3 regions of the Bradyrhizobium sp. SZCCHNS3002 genome follow, and region 2 is predicted to be linked to each of the others. Evidence: predicted binding sites of a transcription regulator. Region 2 holds the regulator's gene; each other region holds the start of a gene.

Region 1 (9,834 bases), on a different contig from region 2:
AGCTGCGCGACTGGTCGCTGCACGCCGACCGCATCGAGGTGAAGGCGGCCGACTTTCCCTCCTGAGCTGCGGCTCAGCGGCTCAGCCCAGCCGGTGCATCGCGGGCCCCGGGGCCGAGCGAGCGCTGCACCATCACGGTGTCGCACCAGCGGCCGTAGCGGTAGGCGACGCCCGGCAGCAGCCCCACTCTGGCGAACCCGAAGCGTTCGTGAATGCCGAGCGAGGCGACGTTGTCGGCGTCGATATAGCCGATCATCTGCCGATATCCTGCCGCGGCGGACGCATCGATCAGCGCCTGCATCAGCAGCCGGCCGACACCACGGCCGAGATGCTCATGGTGGACATAGATCGAATGCTTGACCGCGAACCGATAGGCCGGCCGCTTCCTGAACAGGACGACATAGGCATAGCCCACGACCTCGCCGCGGAATGTCGCAACCAGATGCGGCAGGCGATGATTGCGCAGATTCTTGCGCCGCTGCTTGAGATCGTCCGGCTCCGGCGCGCCGGAACCGGGGGCGCTGTCCTCGACCCCGCGGCGGACGTGCCGCCGGTAGATCGAGAGCATGGCCTCGACGTCCTCGTCGCGTGACGGCCTGACGAGGACCGGCGGCTCGGTCTCGCCAGCCGTGATCGTGCTGTCCATGGTTCGAATTACTCTGCGCAGACATAGGTATGGAGCCGGATCCGGCCGGACTCGTCGAGCTCCTTGTACAGCCCCTGGATCTCGACGTCGAAGCCGGGATAGGCGTTGAACGCCCGCTCGAACATCTTGAGGTAATCGATCATCGGCTGGGCGCGCGCGGAGAGCCGCTCGCCCGGAACGATGGTAGCGATGCCCGGCGGATAGACCACGAACGGCGTCGTCGCAACGCGCCCGGCGATCTGGTCGATCGGCAGGTAATCGACCTCGTTCCGCATCAGCGCACGCGCTGCCTCGCGCGGCGACATCGCGATCTCCGGCAAATGCTGCGGCTGGAACTGCTTTGCCTGCAGCGCGCTCACCTCGGCGTCGCGATAGAAACGATGCATCTCGCCGCAGAGGTCGCGCAGCCGCAGCTTGCCGTAGCGCGCAAAGCGCTTCCGGGTGAACTCCGGAATGGCGTCCTCCAGCAGCACGTTGTCATCGTGGAGCCGCTTGAAGGCGACCAGGCCGCTGATCAGGGTTCCGGCCTTGCTGGCCTCGACACCCGGCGTCAGCAGGAACAGCAGCGAATTGAGATCGTTCTTCTCCGCCACGATGCGGTTCTCGCGCAGATATTGCGCGACGATCGGCGCCGGGATGCCGTGGTCGGCATAGCCTCCGGTGGCGCGATCGAAGCCTGGGGTCAGCAGGGTCAGCTTGTTCGGATCGGTCATCGTGAAGCCGGCGGCGAGATCCGGAAAGCCGTGCCATGCGGCCCCGGGCGCGAGCTGCCAGAGGGACGCGTCGGTCGCGAGTTGGTCGGTCGAGATCGCCTCCCAGGCCACATCGTGGCTGGCTCCGGGATTGGCCGCATCGGGAATCGAGACGCGATCCGGAACGAACGGCTCGAAGAACCAGCGCCGTGCCGGATCCTTCTCCTTCTCCTCGAATTCCCTGCGCATCGCCCGGATCTTCTTGCGCAATTCGATGCCGAGTCGGATCGTGTCGTCCCACAGCACCTCGCCGGAGCGGCCCTTCATCATCTGCGCGCCGACGTCCAGCGAGGCGAACAGCGGGTAGAACGGCGATGTCGAGGCGTGCTGCATGAAGCTCTCGTTGAAGCGCCGATGCTCGATCCGCCGCCGCTGCCCCTTGATGTGGCGGTCCTTGACGTGGATCTGCGAGGCCTGGGAGAAGCTCGCGAGCTGCTTGTGGGTCGATTGCGTGGCGATGATGCCTGGTGCGTCGGGTCCGAGATCGCCGAGGCCCATGGCGAAGCGGCCGGCATAGAGCGGGTGGAACTTCATGAACCCCGCCCAGGCCTCGTCGAACATGATGTAGTCGCAGAGGTGGCCGATCCGCTTCAGGATCATCTCGGCGCTGTGGATCGTGCCGTCATAGGTGCACTGCTCGACCACCGCGACACGGAACGGGCGCGGCTTGCGCCAGGCGTCGGGATCCTTGACCAGCGGGTTGTCCCGGATCTGTTGCCGCAGGTGCTCCTCGTCGAGCAGATCCCAGCGCATCGGGCCGATCAGACCCCAGGGGTTGCGGACTGTCGGGACGTAGATCGGGACGCCGCCCGAAATCAGCAGCGCGCCATGATGGGCGGCCTTGTGGTTGTTGCGATCGAAGAGCACGAGGTCGCCATCGGTGACCAAGGCCCCCAGCACGACCTTGTTGGACGTCGACGTGCCGTTGAGGACGAAATAGGTCTTCTCGGCGCCAAAGATCTGCGCCGCTTCCTTCTGCGCGCGCAGCGCCGGTCCTTCATGTGTCAGGAGATCGCCGAGATCGAGCACGGAATTGTCGAGGTCGTCGCGAAACACCGCCTCGCCGAGATGCTCGACGAAGATCCGGCCGATCGGGCTGCGGCTGTAGAACACGCCGCCATTGTGGCCGGGACAGGTCCAGAGCTGGTTGCCTTCCTCGGCATAGTCGACCAGCGTGCCGAAGAACGGCGTCTTCAGCGTCTCGGCATATTGCTTCAGCCGGCTGATCAGGTTCTTGGCGATGAAGGCGGGCGTCTCCTCCGACAGGAAGACATAGCCGTCGATGAAGTCGAGCACCTCGACCGGCAGATCCTCGAACCGCTTGCGGCGGATCAGGAGGATGATCGGGAAGTCCAGTCCGCGCCGGCGCATCAGATTGATCAGCGACGCCGTCTTGCCCTCCAGTCCCTTCTTGCCCCAGTCGACGACCATGCAGCCGATCGCGGCGTCCGTCTGCACCGCGATCTCGGCGTCCTCCAGCTTGCGGGCCCGCACCACCTCGAAGCCCGAGCGCTGGATCTCCTCGATGATCTGGTTGAAGCGGACGCCCGCAAGATCGTCGGTTTCGAACACGGGCGCGGCGAACAGGAAGGTGAAGCGACGGGAATATTCCATGAGAGTCTTTCGGGCTGGGTGGGGCAGCCACCTGTCGTCACGTTCGATGACGGTTCAATGACAATCGGGCACTCACGGAGCTTGTCTCGGCCGTCTCGCGGTGGCAATCGTCCCGAACCCGAGTGACGCTGAAAGGATCCGCGGTGCTTCCTGAATGGATCAGCCTTGATTGTGCGGCCCCGTCCGAACTCCATCGGCAGGCGGCGCTGGAACGCCAGGCGCAGTTGACCAAGCCGTTTGGCGCCCTTGGGCGATTGGAGCAGGTGGCGGTCGAACTGGCGGCGCTGCAGGCCCTGGAACGGCCGGGGGCCGACAGGGTCCCGGTGGTGCTGTTCGCAGGGGATCACGGCATCGCGGCGCAGGGCGTGTCGGCCTATCCGCCGGAAGTGACGGTGCAGATGCTGCACAACTTCGCGGCCGGTGGTGCGGCGATCTCGGTGCTGGCGCGCAGCCTGGGCTGCCCGCTTGAGGTAGTCGACGTCGGAACGCTGGCGCATGAGCCGGTGCCCGGCGTCGTCGTCGACAAGCCACGGCGCGGCACCCGCGATTTCAGCACCGAGGCGGCGCTGACGCCGGAGGAGGTTACGTTCGCGGTGGAAGCCGGACGGCGCGCGGTGCTGCGGCAGGCCGATCACGCGCCGCAACTCGTGATCTTCGGCGAGATGGGGATCGGCAACACGACGTCGGCGGCAGCGATCGCCGCAGCGCTGCTGTCCTGTGCGCCTGTCGACACCGTCGGCAGCGGCACCGGGCTCGACGCCGACGGGCGGGCCAGGAAGGCCGCGGTGATCGCCGACGCATTGCGGCGACACGGGCTCACGGCGGGAGCGGCCGTCGCGGACATCCTGAAAGCGGTCGGCGGCTTCGAGATCATCGCGATGGCCGGCGCGATCGTCGCCGCCGCGCAGCGGCGCTGGCCGGTGCTGGTCGACGGCTTCATCGTCTCGGTCGCGGCGCTGGTTGCCGTCCGCCTCAATCCTTCCTGCCGTCCGTGGCTGTTGTTCTCGCACCGCTCGGCCGAACGCGGCCACGCCATCGTGCTCGACGTGCTCGGCGCCCGTCCTCTGATCGACCTCGATCTGCGGCTCGGCGAGGCCTCGGGCGCCGCCACCGCGCTGCCGATCATCAGGCTGGCCTGCGCGCTCCACGGGGGCATGGCGACCTTCGCGGAGGCCGCCGTCTCGGGAGCCAAGTCCTGATGCGGATCGATCTGCTGCGGCACGGGACGACGGGGCGGGATGGCCATCTCGATGGCCGCACCGATCCGCCGCTCAGCGAATCCGGCTGGGATATATTCCGGCGGCAGACGCAGAGCCAGATCTGGCGCAGCGTCGTCAGCTCGCCGTTGGCGCGCGCACGTGCGGCAGCGGAGGATTATGCGCGTCAGACCGGCTGCGCGCTGAACATCGACGCGGATTGGAGCGAGCTCGATTTCGGGCGCTGGGACGGGCGAAGCCGCCGTGACATCGCCGCCGAGTCCGGGGGGGAAGGCTTGCTCGACGCCTTTCATGCCGATCCCACAGTCCGGGCACCGGGCGGTGAGAGCTGGGTCGATCTGCGAGCGCGTGTCACGCGCGCGACTGATCGCATTCTGGCAAAGTCCGAGTCTGCGCCGGTTCTGGTGGTGACGCATGGCGGCGCCATGCGTGCCGCGTTGTCGCATCTGCTTGGCTGGCCGCTGCGCCAGCTATGGAGCCTCCGTATCTGTCCCGGCACGCGGATCACGCTCGAAGCCGGGCAGGGCGATGATGGTGTAGCTTGGGGCGAAATCGTCGAGATCATCCAGCCATGAGTCTGCGTGAATTCTGGATCGCATTGCAATTCCTGACGCGGCTACCGACCCCGCGCGTCGCGGAGTCGCGGCCGGACGATCTTGCGCGGGCGTCGGTCTGGTTTCCGGCAGCCGGACTGGTGATTGGCGCCTGTCTGGCGCTGATCGCCCGCCTTTTTCATGAGGCCGATCCGTGGATCGTCGCGCTCGCCGTGCTGGTCGCCTGGATCTGGATCACCGGCGCGCTGCATCTCGACGGGCTCGGCGACGTCGCCGATGCGTTCGGCGCCGCGCATGGCAAGCCCGAGCGCTTCGTCGCCGTGCTCGGCGATCCCCATGCCGGCAGCTTCGCCGTGGTCGCGATATCGCTGCAGATCGCCGCCAAGCTGGTGCTGACCGCCGAGCTGGCCACGGGCCCGACGGCCTGGGTGCTGCTGCTGATCCCGGCCTGGGCACGGCTGGGAACGCTGGTCTGCACCAAGACGCTACTGTCGTTGAAGCCGGGGCTCGGCGCGAGCGTCTCGAACAGCGTCGGTTGGAATGTCATTATCGCGTGGGGCGGCGTGCTCGTGATCGCCGCGCTGGCCGGCGCGGTCCCGACGCTGCTCGCCATCGTGCTCCTGCCGGCGGTCGCATTCTATTGGCAATGGCGGCTCGGCGGCATCACTGGTGATTGCCATGGCGCCAGCATCGAGGTCACGGAAACGCTGCTGCTTGCCGCCTGCGTGCTCGGCTAGAAGGCGCCGCCGAGCGCCTGCGCCAGCCGCTGCCACTCGGACTCATCGCCCGGCAGGCCGAAGCGCAGCCAGTTTGGCTGAGCCGGAAAACGCCGAACGTGGATGCCGTGCCGGGCGAGCCGCTCGGCCAATGCGGCAGCATTCGCGTTCTCGACCAGCCTGAACAGGGGTGTTCCGCCAAGAGCCCTGGAACCGAGGCTGTGAATTTGGCAGCCGGACGCGGTCAGCATCGTATCGAGCCGTTGTCCGTCGGACACCAGCCTCACGCGTGCGTCCCGCAGCCATTGGTCGTCAGCCAGAGCAATCGAACCTATCGCAAGCGCAGGTCCAGACACGGCCCATGGACCCAGCGCACGGCGCAATTGATCGGCCAGGTCCTGGGAAGTTATGGCAAAGCCGAGCCTCAATCCTGCCAGGCCGTAAGCCTTTCCGAACGATCGCAACACCAGAGTGGCTGGTGGCAAGCTCGGAATCAGGCTCGCCTCCACGGGACAGAAATCAGCAAAAGCTTCGTCTACCACAAGCAGGCCGTTGCGACGCGCGAGCGTCACGCCGAGCAAGTGGAGCGTGGCGCGTGGCAGCAATCGTCCAGTGGGATTGTTCGGGTTGACCACAATGGCGACGTCTGCTTCCGCCAGCGCATCGACCTTGTCGACCAAACGCACTCGGTGACCGCAGCGGCGCCAGCAGAGCTCATGTTCTTCGTAGGTCGGCGTAAACACAGCGACCGAACTTGAAGCGCGCAGGCGCGGCAGAATCTGCAGCAGCGCTTGGGTGCCTGCGGCCGCAACAATCGATGCGGGTGTCTGCAGGCGGTACCGTGCAGCGGCAACGGACAGCAGCGCGTCCTCGTCGGGCTTGCTGGGCAACCGTGTCCAGCTCTCAGCCGGGACCGTCGGCACGGGGTAAGGGATCGGATTGATGCCGGTCGACAGATCGATCCACGGCAGCGGTGCGTCCGGGTAGAGACGGCTGACCGCAGCGAGATCGCCGCCGTGAAGGATCGCTTCCGGCTCATCCTTATGCGTGCTAGTCGCTCTGTCGTCCATCTCGTTCCTTTACATGCCTTTCCTTCAGCGGAGATCGATGTTCGTCTCTCTCGCGCTCACGGCGCTCCTCGTCGAGGCGGCCGTGGGCTATCCCCAGGTCCTGGTGCAGCGGATCGGTCATCCCGTGATGTGGATGGGCGCGCTGATAGCATGGGGCGACCGCCGCTGGAACAGGGCAGCAGACAGCTTTGCCGCACGACGCGCGCGCGGCATTGGGCTGGTGTGCCTGCTCGTCGTCGGGATGATGGCCACCGGCCTTATTGCAGCATGGGTCGTGCAGGCGCTCGTCGGCGAGCCGGTTGCAACCATCATCCTTGGTGTGGCGGCAAGCAGCCTGCTGGCCCAGCGCAGTCTCGATACGCATGTCGCAGCCGTCGCCGAAGGATTGGAGCAGCAGGGACTCGACGGCGGCCGCCAAGCCGTCTCCATGATCGTCGGCCGCGATCCCGAGCGGCTGGATGAAGCCGGCGTCGCGCGGGCTGCGGTCGAGAGCCTGGCGGAAAACTTCTCCGATGGAGTCGTCGCGCCGTTGTTCTGGCTCGTTGTCGGCGGATTGCCGGGCATCCTGATCTACAAGGCTCTCAACACCGCCGACAGCATGATCGGTCACCTCTCGGACCGTCACCGCGCGTTCGGCTGGGCGGCGGCGCGGCTCGACGATCTCGTCAATCTGCCGGCCTCGCGCCTGTCCGCGCTGTGGATCGCAGCCGCTGCGGCCTGCATCCCCAGCGCCTCGACTTCGGCCGCGGTGCGAGCCGTTACACGCGATGCATCGAAGCATCGTTCGCCCAATGCCGGCTGGCCGGAAGCGGCGATGGCCGGTGCACTCGGACTGCGCCTGGCGGGCCCGCGCGTCTATCACGGTCATCTCGTCACCGACGCCTGGATGGGAGACGGGCGCGCCGATCTCGACGCGTCCGACATCCGGCGCGCCTTGCGGCTGTATCGGCTAGCGTGTCTGGTTCAGGCCGTGGTCGTCGCAGGACTCGTCCTGGTCAGGATCGTGTAGCCGCCTCCGGTGGTGCGGGCTGGCTGGCCAGCGCGAGGATGCGGTCGACGTCGACGTGGCGTTCAAGATGCGCCGCGAATGCATCCAACGTCGTGTCCACATCGGTCTCATAGACGAGGCCGCTCGTCGTCGAGCCGAGGCCGCGCAGCCAGTGGCTACGCAGGCCGTCGTCGGCGAACAGGCCATGTACGTAGCAGCCGGCAACCAGGCCATCGGCCGTGATGGCACCATCGCGCCGGCCATCGGAGAAGGTCAGGAAGGGGCGCTGTGTCGCCAGTCCCTCGGTGCGGCCGATATGCATCTCGTAGCCGTGAAACGACAATTGACCGTCCATCAGCGTGCCCTGGACCTCGCGCAACGCCTTGTCGTCGGTCAGGGTCGTTTCGACGTCAAGCAGCCCAAGTCCCGTGACAGAACCAGATGCCCCCTCGTGTCCGTCGGGATCGCTGATCATGCGTCCGAGCATCTGATAGCCGCCGCAGATGCCGAGCACGCGGCCGCCGCGGCGCAGATGCGCGATGAGATCGATGTCCCAGCCGGCGTCACGCAGGGCGCTGAGATCGGCGATCGTCGCCTTCGAGCCCGGCAGGATCACGATGGATGCGTCGCCAGGAATCGGCGTGCCCGGGCGCAGGAACTGCAGGTCGATTCCGTCCTCCAGCCGCAACGGATCGAACTCGTCGAAATTGGAGATGCGCGGATAGGCGAGGATGACGACCTTCGGCCTGCGTCCTTCCGATGATCCGCGTTCAGCCAGTCCGAGCGCATCCTCGGCGGGCAGGCGGCGCGCATCGGAAAAATGCGGAATGAGCCCGAGCGACGTCCAGCCCGTCCGCTGCGCGATCTCGTTGATGCCCGACGCGAATAACGCCGGATCGCCGCGGAACTTGTTGACGAGGAAACCCGCGATGCGTGCGGCATCCGCGGGCGCGATCACCGCCTGGGTGCCGACCAGGCTCGCAATGACGCCGCCGCGGTCGATGTCGCCGATCAGCACCACCGGAATCTGCACCGCCTGGGCAAAGCCCATGTTGGCGATATCGCCGGCGCGCAGGTTGATCTCGGAGGCGGAGCCGGCGCCTTCGACCAGCACGATGTCGGCATCAGCAGCCAGATGGTGAAAGCTCTCGAGCACCGCATTCATCAATTGCGGCTTCATCGCCTGATAGGCCGACGCCTTGGCGTTGCCGATGACGCGGCCCTGCACCACGACCTGCGACCCGATCTCGCTCTGCGGCTTCAGCAGCACCGGGTTCATGTGCACCGTCATCGGCCGCCGCGCCGCGCGCGCCTGCAGCGCCTGGGCGCGGCCGATCTCGCCGCCATCCGTGGTGACGGCGGCGTTGTTCGACATGTTCTGCGGCTTGAACGGCGCCACTTTCAGGCCGCGCAAGGTCAGCGCACGCGCGAGCCCCGCGACGATCAGCGATTTGCCGACGTCGGAGCCGGTGCCCTGGAACATGATGGCGCGCGCGCTCATGAGCCTAGTACTCGATGCCTTCCTGCGCCTTCACGCCGGCCGCGAAATGATGCTTCACGAGGTTCATCTCGGTCACGAGATCGGCGGCCTCGATCAGCTCCGGCTTGGCGTTGCGGCCGGTGACGACCACGTGCAGGTCGGGACGGCGCCCTGCGAGCGTGGCGACGACGTCGGTGATATCAAGGTGATCGTAGCGTAGCGCGATGTTGAGCTCATCGAGGACGAGCAGCCGGATCGACGGATCCGCCATCAGCTCCTTTGCCTTGGCCCAGGCGCGCTCGGCCGCGGCGACGTCGCGCGCACGATCCTGGGTCTCCCACGTGAAGCCTTCCCCGAGCGTGTGCCACGACACCTGGTCGCCGAACGTCTCGATCGCCTTGCGCTCGCCGGTTTCCCACGCGCCCTTGCCGAACTGCACGACGCCGATGCGAAAGCCGCGGCCGATCGCGCGCAGCATCAGGCCCCACGCCGCCGTCGATTTGCCCTTGCCCTTGCCGGTGTGAACGATGAGCAGGCCCTTCTCCACGGTCTTGGAGGCGACCTCGGCATCCTGCACCGCCTTGCGGTTCTCCATCTTCGCCTTGTGGCGTGAATCGTCGGCGCTTTCGGTCACGGGCATGTTCTCCTTGTCACTTCAAAGTCAACGGCAGTCCTGCCGCCATCAGGATTACGCGATCGGCCACGGCCGCGACGTCCTGGTTCAATCGTCCCTGGGCATCGCGAAAGGCGCGCGCGAGCGCGTTGTCCGGCACGATGCCCAGTCCGACTTCGTTGGA
Region 2 (9,834 bases):
CCGATCTACGGCACCCTGGTCACGTCCTTCATCGCGATGCTGATCGCGATTCCGGTGGGTCTCGGCATTGCGATCTTCCTCACCGAGCTGTGCCCGCAATGGCTGCGCCGTCCGATCGGCATTGCGATCGAACTGCTCGCCGGCATTCCCTCGATCATCTACGGCATGTGGGGCTTCTTCGTTCTGGGCCCGTTCCTGGCCTACACGTTCCAGCCGTTCATGATCAATCTCTGCTCCGGCATCCCGGTGCTGCAGGACATCTTCGCCGGTCCGCCGTCCTATCTCAGTCTGTTCAACGCCTCGCTGATCCTGGCGATCATGGTGCTGCCCTTCATCACCTCGATCTCTGTCGACGTGTTCAAGACCGTCCCGCCGGTGCTGAAGGAAGCGGCCTACGGGGTCGGCTGCACCACCTGGGAGGTCGTGCGCAGCGTCGTCATTCCCTACACCCGTGTCGGCGTCATCGGCGGCGTCATGCTGGCGCTGGGTCGTGCGCTCGGCGAAACGATGGCGGTGACCTTCATCATCGGCAACTCGTTCCGGATCTCGTCCTCGATCTTCGCGCCGGGCACCACGATCTCGGCCGCCATTGCCTCTGAGTTCCAGGAGAGCGACGGCCTGCACCAGTCGAGCCTGATCCTGCTCGGCCTGCTGCTCTTCGTGCTCACCTTCTTCGTGCTGGCGAGCGCGCGCCTGATGCTCATGCGGCTCCAAGCCAAGGCGGGAAAATAAGCCATGTCCAGCGCAGATTCGCTCACCGCCGATACGCCGGTCAATCCGATCTATGCGCGCCGACGCCGCAGGGACATCGTGATCCGCGGCCTCTGCGTCGCCGCCGCGCTGTTCGGCGTCACCTGGCTGGCGCTGATCCTGTTCACGCTGTTCTATAACGGCCTCGCCGGCCTCAGCCTGCAAGTGTTTTCCGCCGACACCCCGCCGCCGGGCTCGAGCGAAGGCGGCCTGCGCAATGCCATCGTCGGCTCTCTGATCATGACGGTCATCGGCGTCGGCATCGGCGCGCCGCTCGGCCTGTTCGCCGGCACCTATCTGGCCGAGTACGGCCGCAACGACCGCCTGACCTCGGTGATCCGCTTCATCAACGACATCTTGCTGTCGGCGCCCTCGATCATCATCGGCCTGTTCATCTATGGTGCTGTCGTGGTGCCGATGGGCGGCTTCTCGGCGCTCGCAGGCTCGCTGGCGCTGGCGGTCATTGTCATCCCCGTGGTGCTGCGCACCACCGAGGACATGCTGCTGCTGGTGCCCAACCCGCTGCGTGAGGCGGCCTCGGCGCTCGGCCTGCCGCGATCGCTGGTGATCCGGCGCATCGCCTATCGCGCGGCGCGCTCGGGCCTGATCACCGGCGTGCTGCTGGCCACCGCCCGCGTCGCCGGCGAGACCGCGCCCTTGCTGTTCACCGCGCTGTCGAACCAGTTCTGGAGCCTCAACCTCTCCAAGACGATGGCCAACCTGCCCGTCACCATCAACAACTTCGTCCAGAGCCCCTATGCCTATTGGAAGCAGCTGGCCTGGAGCGGAGCCCTTCTGATCACTCTGGCCGTGCTCGCCCTGAATGTCAGTGCACGCATTCTCGGCGCCGAGAGGAACGCAAAATGACCGACCTGTCCGTATCCGTCAGCCAGCCCAATCCCGCCGCGCTGAACGGCAAGGTTTTGCCGGAAGCCCCCGCCAAGGTGACCGCGCGCAACCTGAACTTCTATTACGGCGATCACCACGCGCTGAAGAACATCAACCTGTCGCTGGGGACCAACCGCGTCACCGCGTTCATCGGCCCGTCCGGCTGCGGCAAGTCGACCCTGCTGCGCATCTTCAACCGGATGTACGATCTCTACCCGGGCCAGCGCGCCGTGGGCCAGCTCATGCTGGACAACACCAACATCCTCGATCCCAAGCTCGACCTCAACCTGCTGCGGGCCCGGGTCGGCATGGTGTTCCAGAAGCCGACGCCGTTCCCGATGACGATCTACGAGAACATCGCCTTCGGCATCCGGCTGTATGAGAAGATCTCCAAGTCGGAGATGGACGACCGGGTCGAGAAGGCACTGCGCGGCGGCGCGTTGTGGAACGAGGTCAAGGACAAGCTCAACGCTTCGGGCCTGTCGCTGTCAGGCGGCCAGCAGCAGCGGCTGTGCATTGCGCGCACCGTGGCGGTCCGGCCGGAGGTGATCCTGTTCGACGAGCCGTGCTCGGCGCTCGATCCGATCTCGACCGCCAAGGTCGAGGAGCTGATCCAGGAGCTCGCCGAAAACTATACGATCGCCATCGTGACGCATAACATGCAGCAGGCGGCGCGCGTCTCCGACAAGACCGCCTTCATGTATCTCGGCGAGCTGATCGAGTTCGACGACACCAGCAAGATCTTCACCTCGCCGAGCGATCGGCGGACCCAGGATTACATCACCGGCCGGTTCGGCTGACGCCGACGACATTGACTTCAGGAGATCATCATGGCCAGTGAACATACCGCCAAGGCGTTCGACAGCGATCTGCAGGATCTCACCCGGCTGGTGTCGGAAATGGGCGGCCTCGCCGAGCGTCTGATCGTCGATTCCGTCGATGCGCTGGTGCGGCGCGACATCGCACTCGGCCAGAAGGTGGTCGCCACCGACGCCGAGGTCGACAAGCTGCAGCGCATCATCGAGGAGCGCGCCGTTCTTACCATCGCCCGGCGACAGCCGATGGCGGTCGACCTGCGCGAGATCGTCGGTGCGATGCGGGTCGCCACCGATCTGGAGCGCATCGGCGATCTCGCCAAGAACATCGGCAAGCGCGTCGCGGCGCTGGAGAGCGACTTCCATCCGCTCAAGCTGATCCGCGGGCTCGAGCACATGACCGACCTGGTGCAGTCGCAGGTCAAGACGGTGCTGGACGCCTATGCCGCGCACGACCTGCCGGCGGCGATGACGGTGTGGAAGGGCGACGAGGAGGTCGACGCCATCTGCACCTCGCTGTTCCGCGAACTCCTGACCTACATGATGGAGGATCCGCGCAACATCTCGTTCTGCATCCATCTGATGTTCTGCGCCAAGAACATCGAGCGCATCGGCGATCACGCGACCAACATCGCGGAGACCGTCTTCTATATGATCGAAGGCCAGCAGATCATGGACAAGCGCCCGAAGGGCGACATGACGAGCTTCGCATCGACGATCCCCGGCAACTGAGAGAGACGGTTCTGACATGGGCGCCCGAATTCTGGTGGTGGAGGACGAGGAGGCGCTGACGACGCTCCTGCGCTACAACCTCGAGGCCGAAGGCTACGAGGTCGAGACGGTGGCGCGCGGAGACGAGGCCGACACACGGCTGAAGGAGCGCGTTCCCGATCTCGTCGTGCTCGACTGGATGCTGCCGGGCCTGTCCGGCATCGAGCTGTGCCGCCGCCTGCGGGCGCGGTCCGAGACCCGGCAATTGCCGATCATCATGCTCACCGCGCGCGGCGAGGAGAGCGAGCGCGTGCGCGGCCTCGCGACCGGCGCCGACGACTACATCGTCAAGCCGTTCTCGGTGCCCGAGCTGCTGGCGCGCGTGAAGGGCCTGCTGCGGCGGGCGAGCCCGGAGCGGCTGGCGACCGTGCTGTCCTATGGCGACATCGAGCTCGACCGCGAGAAGCGCCGCGTGGCGCGCTCGGGACGGCCGATCGATCTCGGCCCGACCGAATACCGCCTGCTCGAGTTTTTCCTGGAGCATCCCGGCCGCGTGTTCAGCCGTGAGCAGCTGCTCGACAGCGTCTGGGGCCGCGACATCTATATCGACGAGCGCACGGTCGACGTCCATATCGGCCGCCTGCGCAAGCTGCTCAATCCGGGCCGCGAGCAGGACCCGATCCGCACCGTGCGCGGCGCCGGCTATGCGCTCGATGATCGCTTCGCCAAGAGCGAGCAGGTGTAAGGGGCGATCGGGCGTGAGGACGAAGCAGGTGTGAGGCGCGAGGGAGCCCGATTGAGGAGATCGTGGTCCGCTTTCCGCCACGCCGCCGCCGTCTTGATCGTGTCTGCTTCGTGGCCCGTCACGATGTTTCGGTCCCAGCGGACGCCCTTGATCAAGACCATCATCATATCTCTAGCCGTGCTGCTCGGCAGCGCGGCGGGCGCCGCGGCCGCCGAGCTCGAAGACGCGGTCGCCGCGGCGGGAAACGGACAGCACGCCGCGGCGATGCGCCGCCTGCTGCCGCTGGCCGCCAAGGGCGATGCGCGGGCGCAGTTCGACGTCGGCTTCATGGAGGCCTTCGGCTGGGGCCAACCGCGCAACCCCGCCGAGGCGCTGGCGTGGTATCGCAAGGCCGCCGATCAGGGCCTCGCCGTCGCCCAGCATTATCTCGGCATCGCCTATGTCAACGGCGAAGGTGTCGCGAGCAATTATGGCGAAGCCGGCCGCTGGTTCAGCCGCGCGGCAGCGCAGGGCTTCGCCCAGTCGCAATACATGCTGGGCCTGATGCTGCTCGACGGTCGCGGCGTGAAGCAGGACGTCGTGCAGGGCTACGCCTGGCTGGTGATGGCGGGTCGCAGCGGCGTGCGATCGGCCGGCCGCGACGTGCAGAGGGTCAAGCTGACCGAGCCGCAGCGCGTCCAGGCCCAGAGCGCCATTGCGGCCTGGCGGCCGAAGCCGGAATCGGCGGAGGCGGGCGTCGCCGCTCCGCGTCCGGAGCAACTGCTCGGGCTCGACCGCCACATCGGCGAGGTCGTCGATCCCACCTCGTGGCCGGCGTCGTCGATCGGCGTCGTCACCGTCGCGCAATACTCGACCGGCGGCTGGTGCACCGGCACTCTGGTCGCGCCGCGCGTCGTGCTCACCGCCGCGCATTGCGTGTTCAACGGCGTCGCGCAGGTCAGCCCCGGCAATGTCCGCTTCCTGGCCGGCATGAACAGGGGCACGCCGGCGGCATCGTCGGTCGCCGACAAGCTGATCGTGGCGCCGGACTTCGTCCCGACCCGGCACGACAGATGGTCGCTCGACCGCTCGCCCGCCGATTGGGCGCTGATCGTGCTGAAGGATGCGCTGCCGTCGAAGCCGGTCGCGGTCAAGGCGCTGACGCGCGAGGAATTGCAGGCTGCGACCAAGGCTGGCGCCATTTCCGAGATCGGCTACGGCCAGGAGCGGCGCTATTCGCCGACCGGCCAGCGCAATTGCAGCGCCGGCATGACCAGCGATGCCCGGCTGCTGACGGTGCATTGCCTCGCCAATTTCGGCTATTCGGGCTCGCCGATCCTGGCCGAGGTCGGCGGGCAGCCGACCGTTGTCGGCATCTTCTCGGCGTTCCACGAGGAGACCCGGCTGATGTTCGCCGCGCCCGCAAGCCAGTTCGAGGCCGTCGTGCGGCGCGAGATTGCGGCGCAGAGTGCCTCGGCGCGGTGAAGGGGGAGGGGACGAGAGAGGTCCCGCCGCTGGTCACGATCTGTGCGCGACTGGATAGCGGGTTGCCAAGCGAGCGGGCGATCCGGCAAGTGCAGCCGATTTTTTCCTGTAGCTTTCGCCTGCAGCGGGGCTTTACCGAACTGGCCTGGCTCTTGCTATAGTTCGAGTATGACGATTGTTCCAATTGATCATCCTCGTGCCCCGCGGCTGCTGTGGTGGCGGTCGCAGCCCGGCAGGACCGTTGCGCTCGTCGCTGGGCTGGTCGCGGCCAATGCGGTGGCCTGGGCCTGGGCATTCGCGCTCTACGCCGACCGGCCCGCCATCGTCGGCACCGCGATGCTGGCCTGGCTGCTCGGACTGCGCCATGCCGTCGATGCGGACCACATCGCGGCGATCGACAATGTGGTGCGGAAGCTCGTGCAGGACGGTCGCGCCCCGCGCGCCGCCGGCCTCTATTTTGCGCTCGGCCATTCCAGCGTCGTCGTCATCGCCACCATCGTGGTGAGCCTGGTGGCCGGCGCAGATCTCTTGAGTGAGGACAGCGCCATCCGTGCGATCGGCGGCACCATCGGCACCTCGGTCTCCGCAGGCTTCCTGCTGCTGATCGCCTTCGCGAATCTGGTGCTGTTCGTGAACCTCTGGCGCCGCCCATCCCACCCCCATTCCGACATGGATGCCGCCGGTAGCGCCGGGCGGGGCCTGCTCATTCGTCTGCTGCGGCCGGTGCTCCGCGTCGTGTCCCGCGCCTGGCACATGTACCCGCTCGGCTTCCTGTTCGGCCTCGGCTTCGACACCGCCAGCGAAATCGGGCTGCTCAGCCTGTCGGCGACCGAGGCGGCGCGCGGGGCGAGCCTGGCGCATGTGCTGGTATTCCCGGCGCTGTTCGCGGCGGCGATGGCCACCGTCGACACCGCCGACAGCATGCTGATGGCTGGCGCCTATCGCTGGGCGCTCACGGATCCCGCGCGTAAGCGGCGCTACAATCTGGTCATTACCGGCGCCTCGGTCGCGATCGCGCTGGTGATCGGCGGCGTCGAGGCGGTCGCGCTGCTGACGCCCCGGCTTGGCTTCACCGGCGGATGGGCCGAGGTCGTCACTGCGCTGGGCGATGATCTCGCCAACCTCGGGATCGTCGCCATCGGACTGTTCGGCCTGATCTGGGCGGGTGCCATGCTGCTTGGCCGCCGTCCGGGCGGTTCCGAGGATGCGCCGGGTGAGGAGCTTGCCAGCGTTCGCGCCGGGGCGCTAAACCCGAGGACGAAATAGGATCGAGCGCGCGGGTACGGATGATGGCCGGCTCGGACGAAATGACCAGGATGCTGTGGCTGCAGGGCGCGAGCTGCGGCGGCTGCACGATGTCGATCCTGGAAAGCGGTGCGTCCGGCTGGTTCGACGAGTTGCGCCAGTCCGGCATTGACCTGATCTGGCATCCCTCTGTCAGCGAAGAGACCGGGGACGAAGTCGTCGAACTGTTGGAGGCGATCCGCGACGGCCGCGAGCGGCTCGATCTGCTGGTGCTCGAAGGCTCGGTCGCACGCGGGCCGCATCTGAGCGGCCGCTTCAACATGCTCGCCGGCACCAACCGCTCGATCTATCACTGGCTGCTCGATCTGGCGCCGCTGGCCGACTACGTCGTCGCCGTCGGCAGCTGCGCGGCCTATGGCGGCATTCCTGCTGCCGGCATCAACCCGACCGACGCGGTCGGATTGCAGTTCGAGGGCAGTGACATCGGCGGCGCGCTCGGCGCGGGATTCCGCTCGAAACGCGGGCTGCCGGTGATCAACGTCGCAGGCTGCGCGCCGCATCCGGGCTGGATGATGGAAAGCCTGCTGGCGCTCACCTCGGGCGATCTGACGGCAGACGGCCTCGACGCAGTCGGCCGTCCGACCTTCATCGCCAATCACCTGGCTCATCACGGCTGCTCGCGCAACGAGTTCTACGAGTTCAAGGCGAGCGCTGAGACGATGTCCGAGCGCGGCTGCCTGATGGAGCATCTCGGCTGCCGGGCGACGCAGGCGGTCGGCGATTGCAATCAGCGCTCCTGGAATGGCGGCGGCTCCTGCACCAAGGGCGGGTACGCCTGCATCGCCTGCACCTCGCCGGGCTTCGAGAGCACGCAGAACTATCTGGAGACGGCGAAGCTCGCGGGCATTCCCGTAGGCCTTCCGACCGACATGCCGAAAGCCTGGTTCGTGGCGCTCGCCGCGCTGTCGAAATCGGCCACGCCGCGCCGCGTACGGGTCAATGCGACGGCGGATCACGTCGTGGTGCCGCCGGGCCGGGCCAGTGACAAGCGCCGTCCATGACGCGGATCACGGTCGGGCCGTTCAATCGTGTCGAAGGCGACCTCGAGGTCAGGCTCGATATCGAGAGCGGCCGCGTCACCAGGGCGGAAGTGACGGCGCCGCTCTATCGCGGCTTCGAGCAGATCCTGGAGGGGCGGCCGCCGCTGGACGCGCTGGTGATCGCACCGCGAATCTGCGGCATCTGCTCGGTGTCGCAATCGATCGCCGCCGCCGCCGCGTTGCGCCAGGCCATGGGCATTGCGGCAGCGCCAAACGGCATCCTCGCGGCCAACATTGCCCATGCGGCCGAGAACGCGGCGGACCATCTGACGCATTTCTACATCTTCTTCATGCCGGACTTCGCCCGCGACGCCTACGTCGCGCACGCTTGGCATTCGGCTGCGGCCGAGCGTTTCGCGGCGACGAAGGGCAGCGCGGCTCGCGAAGCGTTGCCGGCGCGCGCGCGGCTGCTCGAGATCATGGGCCTGATCGCCGGCAAATGGCCGCACAGTCTTGCCTTCCAGCCGGGCGGGACCACGCGCGCGATCGAGCTCGGCGAGCGCGTGCGCCTCAACGCGATCGCGGCGTCGTTTCGCGGTTTTCTTGAACGCGCCGTGTTTGCCGACAGGCTGGAGAATGTGCTCGCCTTGTCGACGTCGGACGAGCTCGACCGTTGGCGCGAGGGCCGCGCCGGCGACTTCGCGCATTTCCTGCGCATCGCCGACGCGCTCGATCTGGCGCATCTTGGCCCGGGCTCCGGCCTGCTGATGAGTTTCGGCGCTTATCACGAGTCTGACAGTGCGCACTTCCGCGCCGGGCTTCGCACCCGCGATGGAACGACCGAAGCGCTGCCGTCGAATCGGATCACGGAGGACGTGTCGCACGCCTGGATGCGTGCGACCTCGCTCGATCCGGCCGAGAGCCGGACCGAGCCCGACGCCGACAAGCCCGACGCCTATAGTTGGTGCAAGGCGCCGCGGCTTGCGGGAGAACCGGTCGAGGTCGGCGCTCTCGCAAGGCAGGCCATCGACGGTCAGCCGTTGATCTCCGCGCTGCTCGCGGGCGGTCGCAGCAATGTCCGCAATCGTGTCATCGCCCGGCTGATCGAGACCGCGCGCCTCGCGCTGGCGATCGAGCATTGGATCAAGGCACTGCGTCTCAACGAGCCGTTCTGCGACAACAGCGCCAGTACGGCCGACGGCAATTTCGTCGGGCTCGTGGAAGCTGCGCGCGGCAGCCTGGGCCACTGGCTCGCGGTGCGCTCCGGCCGCATCGAGCGCTATCAGATCATCGCGCCGACCAGCTGGAATTTCTCTCCGCGCGACGCGGATGGGATAGCCGGTCCGCTCGAACAGGCGCTGGTCGGCACCGAGGTCGGCGATGCCGGCGCTCGTGCGGTCGGCATCCAGCACGTCGTGCGGTCGTTCGATCCGTGCATGGTCTGCACGGCGCATTGAGCGCGCTGCACACAGGTAGGCAGCAAGCGGAAACAAGCTTGTCGGTGCAAAGCGCGTGATTTCCGATTATCGCGCGCGATCCGCTGTCGAAGCCTTAGCCGCTGCGGCCTCACTGCTTCAAGCATCTGGAATCATTATGATTCAAATCCAGGGATGATGCTGGCCCGCATCTTGCTGTCCTTCTCGCCAGAACGCGATCACACGATCGCCAACGCGATATCAGGGGGAGGACTCATGGGCGCGGCAACGGAAACTTTTTACAGCGTCATCCGGCGTCAGGGCATCACGCGGCGCAGCTTTCACAAATTCTGCAGCCTGACGGCGACGAGCCTCGGGCTCGGGCCGGTCGCGGCGAGCCGCATCGCCAATGCGCTGGAGACCAAGCCGCGCACGCCGGTCATCTGGATGCACGGGCTCGAATGCACCTGCTGCTCGGAGAGCTTCATCCGCTCGGCGCATCCGCTGGTGAAGGATGCCGTGCTGTCGATGATCTCGCTCGACTATGACGACACCATCATGGCGGCGGCCGGCCACCAGGCCGAGGCCATCCTCGAAGAGACGCGCGCGAAGTACAAGGGACAGTACATTCTCGCGGTCGAGGGCAATCCGCCGCTGAACGAAGGTGGCATGTTCTGCATCGACGGCGGCAAGCCGTTCGTCGAGAAGCTGAAGATGATGGCCGAGGACGCGATGGCGATCATCGCCTGGGGCGCTTGCGC
Region 3 (9,834 bases), on a different contig from region 2:
AGTTCCCGGACCTGCCCGGCGAGGTCGTCGACAAGGCGATCGACGCCGAGCTGAAATATCTCATTCCGGCGCAGTCGGTGATCACCAAGACGGACCAGTGGGCGAACCTGATGGAAATGCAGGTCTATCTCGGCAACGCCAAGGGCTCGGTGCCGTTCGATCAGATCATCGACAACTCCTTCGCAGAGAAGGCGATCGCCAGCCTCAAATGACCGAGGTGACCGGCATGATGCAGGCCGCGCCGGGCGCCATCGCAGCGCCTGCGCCGCCGCTCGTCGTCGAGCATGTTGCCAAGAGCTACGAGCTTGACGGCGGCCGCGTGGTGCCGGTGATCGGCGATCTCAGCCTGACATTGCGAGAGGGGGAGATCGTCAGCATCGTCGGCCCGTCCGGTTGCGGGAAGACGACGCTCCTGAACACGCTGTGCGGATTGTTGGCGCCGGATGCCGGCCGCATCCGCTGGCACGGCCGCGAGGTCGCCGGCCAACCGCAGAATGTCGGCTACATGTTGCAGAAGGATCTGCTGCTGCCGTGGCGGACCGCGCTCAGCAACACCATGCTGGGACTCGAGATACATGGCGTTCCGGCCGCCGAAGCGGAGGACCGCTGCCGGGCCTTGCTCGACCAGCTCGGGCTGCACGGCTTTGCCGACCACTATCCCGCGACCCTGTCCGGTGGCATGCGCCAGCGGGTGGCGCTCGCGCGCACGCTGGTCAATGAGCCCGACGTGCTGCTGCTCGACGAGCCGTTCGCCGCGCTGGATTTCCAAAGCAAGCTCCTGATCGAGAACGACACGGTGGGCCTGGTCCGGCAGGGGCGCCGTTCGCTGCTGCTGATCACCCACGACATCGAGGAGGCGGTGTCACTCGCCGACCGGGTGATCGTGCTGTCGAAGCGGCCGACGCAGATCAAGGCGGTCTACGACATTGCGCTCGGCAGCGAGCGCCGCGACGTGATCTCGGTGCGGCAGACGCCAGGCTTCAGTGACTACGTCCGCAGCATCTGGGCCGATCTCGACGTGGTGCTGCAATGACCGCCGACATCGACGCGCCGCCGGTCCGCTCGGCACCGACACCGGTCTCCGAGGCACGGGCGGTTCGGACGCCGACACGTGGGCGGCGATGGCTGCATCTGCGCACCACGCTTGCCGTGCTCGTCACCCAGCTTCTCGTCCTGGCGGCCTTCCTCGCCTTCTGGGAATATGCGACCGGGCAGAACAAGGCTGCCGCCTTCATGTTCGGCTCGCCGTCCGCCATCCTCAAGTTTCTCTCGCAGATGGCCTATGACGGCAGCCTGTGGCGCGATACCTCCGTCACCGGGCTGGAGACGCTGCTCGGCTTCTTCGTCGGCAACTGCATCGGCACATTGATCGGACTGTCGCTGTGGTATTCGCGCTTCGTCTCGCGCGTGGTCGAGCCGTTCGTGATCGCGCTCGGCTCGATTCCGATCATCGCGCTGGCGCCGATCATCATCATCTGGTTCGGCACCGGGCTGATCTCGAAGGTTGCGATGTCGACTTTGTCGGTCGTGATCGTCGCCCTGGTGACCTCGTACAAGGGTGCCACCGGCGTCGATCCCGACCAGATCAATTTGTTCCGCACTCTCGGCGCGTCCAAGTTCCAGATCTTCCGCAAGCTGGTGGTGCCGGCGTCGCTGACGGACATCTTCGCGGGGCTGAAGCTCACCGTCGGCTTTGCCCTGATCGGCGCGATCGTCGGCGAGTTCATGTCCTCCTCCGAAGGGCTGGGGCACGCCATCTTCAAGGCCGGGTCGCTCTATATCATTCCGAAGGTGTTCGCCGCGCTGGTTGCGACGATCGCGCTGGCGCTGGTGCTGACTTTTGCGGTCGGCAAGATCGAGCGGCTGCTGATGCCGTGGCGGCGGCAGCCGCGATGATGCAACGACGTTGGAGATAGCAGGAGTGATCATGTCAAAGCGCATCGGCAAGGCCGGCAACATCAAATACGCGCTGTCGGGCGACAATGAGTTCATCGCGACCGTCGATCCCGGTGAGATCTTCGTCGTCGAATGCGCGATCAATGTCAACGACGGCACCATCCGCGCGCTCGGCCAGCAACTGGTCGAGAGCGACGTGACGCTGCCCTACGTCAACGGTGCGACTGGCCCGATCGAGGTGCGCGGCGCCAAGCCTGGCGACATGTTGCGGCTCGACATCATTGACATGGAGCTCGACCGGCTCGGCTTCACCGCGCTGTGGCCGGGCATCGGCATGTTTCCGGACTGGGTCCGGCGCAAGGAGTTCGGCATCCAGACCCGCGTCGTCGCGGTCGAGGACGGCCACGTGCTGTGGAACGAGCATGTGAAGCTTCCGGTCCGGCCGATGATCGGCGTTGCCGGGGTCGCGCCGGTGCATGGCGCGGTGCTGACGGTGGACAACGGGCCGCATGGTGGCAATCTCGACGTTCAGGAGATCACCTCCGGCAACTCGGTGTTCTTCCGCGTCAACAAGGACGGCGCGCATCTTTTCCTCGGCGATTGCCACGCCATCCAGGGCGACGGCGAAGCCAACGGCATGGGCGCGATCGAGATCGCCGCGAACCTCACCGTGAAGGTGTCGTTGGACAAGGCTCCGGCGCGGCTGAACCATCCGCGAATCGAGACGCCGACGCACATCTGCACGCTGGGCTGCGCGCGCCCGCTCGAGGACGCGATGCGGATCGCGTTCGAGGAGATGATCAACTGGCTGGAGGACGATTGGAGGATTCCGGCGCCGGAGGCCTACATGCTGCTCGGCCAGGTCGCCGAGGCGCGCTGCACCCAGGTGGTCAATCCGAAATACACCTACATCTGCAAGGTCAACAAGGCTCTGCTCGCCGGCTATCACGGTTGAAAACCGAAACTGATTGAAAGGAGACGATCATGGATCTGGGATTGGCCGGCCAGAGCGTGCTGGTGACGGGCGGCAGCAAGGGTATTGGCCTTGCGATCGCGGAATTGTTCGCCGAGGAAGGCGCCGGTGTCGCGATCTGCGCGCGCGACGGCGACGCAGTCGGCAAGGTCGTGACGACACTTGCGTCGAAAGGCGTGAAGGCGTGGGGGCAGGGCGTCGACGTCGCCGATCCCGTGGCGCTGAAGGGCTGGGTCGACGGCGCGGCAAGGGAGCTGGGCGGAATCGATTGCGTGGTCTGCAACGTCAGCGCGCTCGCCGTGGGCGACTCTCCGGAGACCTGGGAGAAGTCCTTTCGCACCGACATGATGCATACGGTCAACGCGATCGCGGCAGCAATTCCTTACCTGGAGCAGTCGAAGTCGGCCTCGATCGTCATCATCTCCAGCGTGTCGGGCTTTGAAGTCGATTTCGCCGCCGGATCCTATGGCGCGATCAAGGGTGCGCTGATCCATTACGCCAAGGGCCTCGCGCATCAACTGGTCGGCAAAGGCATTCGCGTCAACGCGGTGTCGCCGGGCAACACCTATTTCGAGGGCGGCATCTGGCAGAACATCGAGAATGGATCGCCTGACCTGTTCAAGACCGCAATGGGCTTGAATCCGACGGGGCGCATGGGAACAGCCCAGGAGGTGGCCTACGGCGTCGTGATGCTCGCAAGCCCGCTCGCAAGCCGCATTTCGGGAACCAATCTGATCATCGATGGCGCCCTGACGAAGGCGGTGTAGGTCCGACGAGATTGCCGGTCGCGCTGTTCGACCGGCAGGCGCGGCCGCACCATGCGGCCATGCCGAACCGACGTCCCTAGATGCGCTGGACGGCCGTGAGCGGCCAGTCTCCGATGATGCCGAACCGCTGGCGGGCGTTGGGCTGGCGGAACAACACGATCCGGTCGATCCGGAGCTCTGTCAGCGACAGCGCCGCAAATCTCTGCTGCAGCATCGTCAGGATCGGCCGGCGTCGTTCGTCGGACAGCCGGCAGGTCAGCGTCATGTGGAAGCGGAAATCCTCCATGACATAGGGATAGCCCCAGCGATCGAGATGATCGCGCTGTCGTGGTGTCAGCAGGTCCGGCTTGCGCCGTGCACGGTCCGCGGCGGTCATCGGCGCGCGAAACGGCTCGAACGCCCGGACACAATCGGCTGCGAGCTGTTGCAGCGCCGGCGAGGGCTCGCCAGGGATCATCGCGACGAAGCCGCTGATCGAGTCCACGATGGGACGAATGATCGGAATGGCGCGCGGCCTTGCCGCGAACTCCGCACAGGCGTCGCGGAGCGAGGCTTCGCTCTGCGCATCGGCCAGTTCGAACGGCGCCTTCAAAGTGGCGTGGAAGCCATATTTGCGCGGGTCCGCGCTCAGCTCGGCCCAATCGGGAACCGCGCGAACGACTTCTTCCGGAAAGCTCGGCTCGTCGCCGCTCCAGGCGTCGTAACCCAGCAGGCTCGCGCCGAATCCGGCCAAGCCCGTCGTCGCCGCCGGGGCGTAGTAGATCGCGTAGCGGGGCGCATCGACCATGATCTGCTACTCCGCCGCGATGGTGCGCACGGGCACTGCGTTCAGCCGATGGGTCTCGGCCAGATAGACCAGCCGGCCGGACGCGATGACGGCGACGACGCGGGGGCGCAACGGCACGCGGTCATCGACCAGAATGACGTCGGCGCGGCGGCCTTCGGCCAGCGTCCCGCGGTCCGCCAGTCCGGCCGCGCGTGCGGGGCCGCCCGAGATCAGATCCCAGGCGCGTGCCAGCGGCAGAACGCCGTCCGCCGCGAGCCGATACGCCGCCAGCAGCGGCGCTGGATAGTAGTAGTCGGAGGCCAGCACCGAGCAGAGGCCCTTGGCGATCATGTCGCTGGCTCGCGTCCACCCGGTATGGCTGCCGCCCCGAACGACGTTGGGCGCGCCGAAGACGATCGCGTCTCCGCCCTGAGCGGCCTCGCGCGCAGTCTCCTCGTTGACCGGAAATTCCGCGATGGTCACGCCCTGGCTGCGAAACGCCTTGCGCATGGCCGGGCTGTCGTCGTCGTGCGACAGCATGCGGACGCCAGCCTTGCGTGCGATGTCGGCCAGCCGCGCGATCGAGGCTGGAACGGCATCCGCGCGAGAGGCGATGCGCGCGACCAGCCGGTCGAACTCCGCGCCGGGCAGGCCGGTGCGGTCGACCATGCGCTGGCGCTTGTGCGGCGTGTCCAGGCTCGCGACCGTCGAGTCCATGTGATCGTTGAAGGCGAACAGGTCGACGCGCCGATCGGCGAGCCACTGGCCGATTTCCTCCTCGTCGTCGAGATTGAAGGTCTCGTGGCGCAGATGAAAGCGCGTGTCGGCCGCGAGCTGCGGGCGCAGCGCTTCGATCGATTCGAGCAGCCGCCGCGCATTGTCGGCGCTGCGCAGGCCCGGCTCCCATGACCAGGTCGTTGCGTGGAAGACCGTGGTGATGCCATTGCTGACGGCCTGGCGGTCGCTGTCGATCAGCGCGACGTCGGTCGGGAAATCGACCCCGGCCCGCGGCATCATCTGGCGCTCGAACGCATCACCGTGGATGTCGACGATGCCGGGGAGCACGGTGAGCCCCTCCGCGTCGAGTTCGAGACCTGACCGGCACCCCGGTGTCCCGATGCCGGCGATGACGTCGCCGGATATGATCAAGGAGGTGTCCACGAGCTCTGTGTCGACGAGGCAGCGGCCCCGCGAGATTGAGATATCGGTCATGGGGCGGCACTCTGCCGTACCGGGACGCGGGCGTCGAGAGCGGCCTCGTATTTATCCAGGAACGCGGTGATCTCGAGCTTGCGGAAATCGGGCAGCGCCGCGCGCAGCGCCTCGTGCTTCCAATCCCACCACGCCAGATCGAGCAGCCGCTGCTCGACCTCGCGCGGAAACCGGCGCTTGACCGGGCGCGCCGGATTGCCGGCGACGATCGTATAGGCCGGAACGTCCTTGGTGACGATGGCGCCAGCCGCCACGACCGCGCCGGTGCCGATGTTGCGGCCCGGCAGCACGATCGCGCCATGGCCGATCCAGACGTCGTGTCCGATCCGGACATGATGCTCTCGCCGCCAGGCGAAGAACTCGGCATCGTCGGGCTCGCCTGGAAAATAGGCGCTGGCGCGATAGGTGAAATGGGCCTGCGTCGCCCGCTGCATCGGGTGGTTGCCCGGGTTGATCCGGGTCATCGCCGCGATCGAGCAGAACTTGCCGACCGTCGTGTAGGTGATCTGGGAATCGTTGACCACGTAGGAGTAGTCGCCCATCGTCACCTCCTGCAGGATGGTGCGGGCGCCGATCTCGCAATAGGCGCCGAGCGTCACGTCCTGGAGCTTGGCCGAAGGGTCAACGGTAGGTTCAATCGAAAGCAGCTTGCCGGCCATCTCGCATCCTGTCTCTACGCCTGTGAAGGTGTTGGGTCTCCCCTATGACAGAGGCGTGACATCTGCATGACTGCCGACCGGCATGTGGACGGATGTGGCGCCGCAGTGTTGCTGTCACATAACTGTAGAATCGAGACGTTAGCGATAGGCCAAAGCGAGGCGTCTGGAGAATTCAATGCTGGTGGTGGATGGCCTGACGTGCCGTTTTGGCATGAAAGCCGCGGTCGACAATGCGTCCTTCTCTGTTGCACCCGGCAGCTTCGTCGGCGTGATCGGGCGTTCCGGCGCGGGCAAGTCGACCCTGCTGCGGTCCATCAATCGCCTGAGTCCTGTGAGCGGCGGCCGCATTCTCTTCAAGGATCTCGATGTGACGGCGCTGCGCGGCCGCGACCTGCGGCAGTGGCGCGCGCGCTCGGCGATGATCTTCCAGCAGTTCAATCTGGTCGGCCGATTGGACGTGCTCACGAACGTCCTGATGGGGCGACTCGCCGAAATCCCGTCGTGGCGCTCTCTGGCGCAGCTCTGGCCGGCGGCGGATGTTGCCATGGCGCTGTCCGCGCTCGAGCAGTTCGACATGGCCTCCCTCGCCGCGCAGCGCGCCGATCAGCTTTCGGGCGGGCAGCAGCAGCGCGTCGCGATCGCGCGCGCGCTGGTCCAGAATCCGGAAATCATCTTGGCCGATGAGCCGATCGCCTCGCTCGATCCGCGCAACACCAAGATCGTCATGGACGCGCTGCTGCGCATCAACAAGCATTTCGGCATCACCGTGATCTGCAATCTGCACTCGCTCGATCTGGCGCGCGGCTATTGCGACCGATTGATCGGAATGGCGAATGGTCGGGTCGTGTTCGACGATCTGCCGGCGGCGCTCACCGGCCAGATCGCGCGCGAGCTGTACGATCTGGAGGCCGACGAGGTGATGCCGCCGGCAATGCCCAAAGCTCCCGAATCCGTTCCGGCTGTCGGCAAAGTTGCCGTCGCCTGATTGCCTGCGTGCTGCGGGCGCATCTGTCGTGTCAATCCTGACATCGTCCCCTGAAACTTGAAGGACGTTCCATGATCAATCGTCGTCTCATTCTGGCCGGTTTGGCCGCTCTGTCGTTCGCTTCGTCCGCCTCGGCCGAGGACTGGCGAACCAAATATCCGGAGATCACCTTTGCCGCGATCCCGGCCGAAAACGGCTCGGGTGTCGTCGAGCGTTACACGCCGTTCGTGAACTATCTTTCCAAGGAGCTCGGCGTCAAGGTGACGCTGCGCGTCGCCAATGACTATGCCGCGGTCATCGAGGGCCAGCGCGCCGGCAACATTCACATCGGCTATTATGGTCCGGCCTCCTTCGCCCGCGCGCGCGTGACGGGCGTCAAGACGGACGCTTTCGTGATCGACGTCAACTCGGACGGCTCGAAGGGCTATTATTCAGTGTTCTACGTGCTCGCCAAGAGCCCGTACCAGAAGCTCGAGGATCTGAAGGGCAAGAATCTCGGCCTGGTGGACCCGAACTCGACCTCTGGCAACAACATGCCGCGCTTCAAGATGAGCCAGATGGGCATCGACCCCGACACCTATTTCTCCCAGGTCATCTTTACGGGCAGCCACGAGAACGCCGTGCTTGCCCTGGCGCAAGGAACCGTCGACGTCGCCGCAAACTGGTGGAACAACGGAGATGACTCCAACCTGACCCGCATGCTCACCAAGAACATGGTGAAGTCGGCCGACGGCACGCCGCTGAAGAAGGAAGATTTCCGCATCATCGGCAAGTCGGACATGATCATCAACTCGCCCTACGCCTATCTCAGCGACCTGCCCACCGACATGAAGGCCGCAATCAAGCAGGCCTTCCTCGACGCGGCAAAGAAGGATCCGGAAGCCTTCGCCAAGCTGTCCGACGGCAAGAACAAGCCGTGGGAGGCGATCTCGACGGAGGACTACAACAAGACTGTCGAGCTGATCAAATTCGTCGACTCCCTCCGCAAGAAGGGCTCGTAAGCGTTGCATCGGGCCGGCGGTACCGCGTCCCCGAACCCCCCGCCGGCCGATTTGCGCCCTTGCACCGACAAACATGTCGTCAGCCGTCGCCATCCTGCCTGAACAGCAGCTCGAACCTCTGCAGCGCGCCTACCGCAAAGCGGTGGCGCGCAAGCGTCTGCGTGCAGTGGTCGTGCTGGTTGCGTGCGGCCTCGTGCTGTTCGTTTCAGCCATCGGTTCGGAGGTCAACCTCCGAACGCTCGTCACCTATCTCGGCAACTTCCTCAGCTATTTCGACCGGCTCTTCACGCTCGACGACGGACACCGGGTGTGGACCAACCTGCCGGAATGGTTCTGGGGTCTGCGCAAATGGACGCGGCTTCTCGGTGAGACGATCCTGATCAGCTATGTCGGAACCATGCTCGGCGCCGTCCTGGCGTTTGCATTGAATTTCCTCGCGGCCGAGAACACCTCTCCTGCATCCTGGCTGCGCTTCGCGGTCCGGCGCCTGCTCGAGTTTGCCCGCACGGTGCCGGGCATCGTGTTCGCTCTGATTTTTGTCATGGCCTTCGGATTGGGGCCAATGGCCGGCGTATTCGCCATCGCGATCCACTCCTGCGGTGCGCTCGGCAAGCTGTTTTCGGAGGTCGTCGAAAACGTCGACATGAAGCCGGTCGAGGGAGTCCGCGCGACCGGTGCCGGCTGGCTGTCCTGCATGCGCTTTGCCGTCCTGCCACAGGTCGTCGCAGGCTACACGAGCTACACGTTGCTGCGGTTCGAGATCAACGTCCGCGAGGCGTCGGTGATGGGCTTCGTCGGTGCGGGCGGCATCGGCCAGGAGCTCGTCGTCGCGATCCGCAAGTTCTACTATTCCGACGTCAGCGCGATCCTCGTTCTGATCATCCTGACGGTGTTTGTCATCGACATTGGCACGGGGCTGCTGCGCAGCCGTCTCTTCGGCAGCGAAGGCCGGGCATGATGCGAAAGCTGGACGAGATCGATACCGCCGCGCTGCGATCGCGATACCCAGGCGTGTTCGAGCGGCCGGCGTCCGCCCGTCTGGCGACGCCGCTGGTGGCCGTTGCCGCGATGGGCATCTTCGTGTTCGGCCTCGTCGAGCTCGGCTTCTCGCCGACGAGGCTGTTGACGGGCATCAGTCAACTCGGTTGGATCACCCTGATGATGCTGCCGCCGGATCCCGGCGCGTCGCTTCCGACCTATCTGAAATCGATGGGAGAGACGCTGTCGATTGCCATGCTCGGCACGATGCTCGCGGCCGTGCTCGCGCTGCCCGTCAGCCTGCTCGCGGCGCGCAATATCGTCCCGTCCGCAATCTTCCGCTTTCCGGTACGGCGGCTGTTCGACAGCATCCGCGGCGTCGATACGCTGATCTGGGCGCTGGTCTGGATCAACGTCGTTGGACTCGGTCCATTCGCCGGTGTGCTCGCGATTGCCGTGTCCGACTTCGGCGCGTTGGGCAAGCTGTTCTCGGAGGCGATCGAGGGGGCCGACCGGCGCCAGGTCGAGGGCGTTCGTGCAGCCGGCGGCAGCGCGCTGCATGAGATCCGCTTCGGCCTCCTGCCGCAGGTTCTTCCC

The links. Region 2 encodes PhoB, which activates phosphate uptake and scavenging genes when phosphate is short. Its sites were predicted from a motif close to TGTCATNNANCTGTCAT; they were not measured.
Region 1: the regulator PhoB is predicted to act here: its motif matches at 3,059-3,075, upstream of QW845_RS30005 (Orn/Lys/Arg decarboxylase N-terminal domain-containing protein).
Region 3: the regulator PhoB is predicted to act here: its motif matches at 6,318-6,334, upstream of phnC (phosphonate ABC transporter ATP-binding protein).

Annotation. Positions count from the first base shown of each region.
Region 1 is NZ_JAUHHY010000019.1:62,189-72,022, forward strand. It holds gene QW845_RS29995 (hypothetical protein) at 1-65, shown strand, start outside; gene QW845_RS30000 (GNAT family N-acetyltransferase) at 74-646, opposite strand; gene QW845_RS30005 (Orn/Lys/Arg decarboxylase N-terminal domain-containing protein) at 655-3,012, opposite strand; gene cobT (nicotinate-nucleotide--dimethylbenzimidazole phosphoribosyltransferase) at 3,156-4,211, shown strand; gene QW845_RS30015 (histidine phosphatase family protein) at 4,211-4,804, shown strand; gene cobS (adenosylcobinamide-GDP ribazoletransferase) at 4,801-5,520, shown strand; gene cobD (threonine-phosphate decarboxylase CobD) at 5,517-6,569, opposite strand; gene cbiB (adenosylcobinamide-phosphate synthase CbiB) at 6,607-7,578, shown strand; gene QW845_RS30035 (cobyric acid synthase) at 7,565-9,058, opposite strand; gene cobO (cob(I)yrinic acid a,c-diamide adenosyltransferase) at 9,063-9,671, opposite strand; gene cobU (bifunctional adenosylcobinamide kinase/adenosylcobinamide-phosphate guanylyltransferase) at 9,688-9,834, opposite strand, start outside.
Region 2 is NZ_JAUHHY010000005.1:350,608-360,441, forward strand. It holds gene pstC (phosphate ABC transporter permease subunit PstC) at 1-732, shown strand, start outside; gene pstA (phosphate ABC transporter permease PstA) at 736-1,617, shown strand; gene pstB (phosphate ABC transporter ATP-binding protein PstB) at 1,614-2,438, shown strand; gene phoU (phosphate signaling complex protein PhoU) at 2,469-3,185, shown strand; gene phoB (phosphate regulon transcriptional regulator PhoB) at 3,202-3,909, shown strand; gene QW845_RS13485 (trypsin-like serine protease) at 4,057-5,373, shown strand; gene QW845_RS13490 (HoxN/HupN/NixA family nickel/cobalt transporter) at 5,542-6,639, shown strand; gene QW845_RS13495 (HupU protein) at 6,663-7,679, shown strand; gene QW845_RS13500 (nickel-dependent hydrogenase large subunit) at 7,676-9,115, shown strand; gene QW845_RS13505 (hydrogenase small subunit) at 9,350-9,834, shown strand, end outside.
Region 3 is NZ_JAUHHY010000010.1:172,208-182,041, reverse strand. It holds gene QW845_RS22090 (ABC transporter substrate-binding protein) at 1-212, shown strand, start outside; gene QW845_RS22085 (ABC transporter ATP-binding protein) at 230-1,033, shown strand; gene QW845_RS22080 (ABC transporter permease) at 1,030-1,896, shown strand; gene QW845_RS22075 (acetamidase/formamidase family protein) at 1,928-2,851, shown strand; gene QW845_RS22070 (SDR family oxidoreductase) at 2,881-3,636, shown strand; gene QW845_RS22065 (DUF1045 domain-containing protein) at 3,713-4,423, opposite strand; gene QW845_RS22060 (alpha-D-ribose 1-methylphosphonate 5-triphosphate diphosphatase) at 4,430-5,614, opposite strand; gene QW845_RS22055 (DapH/DapD/GlmU-related protein) at 5,611-6,273, opposite strand; gene phnC (phosphonate ABC transporter ATP-binding protein) at 6,449-7,258, shown strand; gene phnD (phosphonate ABC transporter substrate-binding protein) at 7,330-8,259, shown strand; gene phnE (phosphonate ABC transporter, permease protein PhnE) at 8,333-9,217, shown strand; gene phnE (phosphonate ABC transporter, permease protein PhnE) at 9,217-9,834, shown strand, end outside.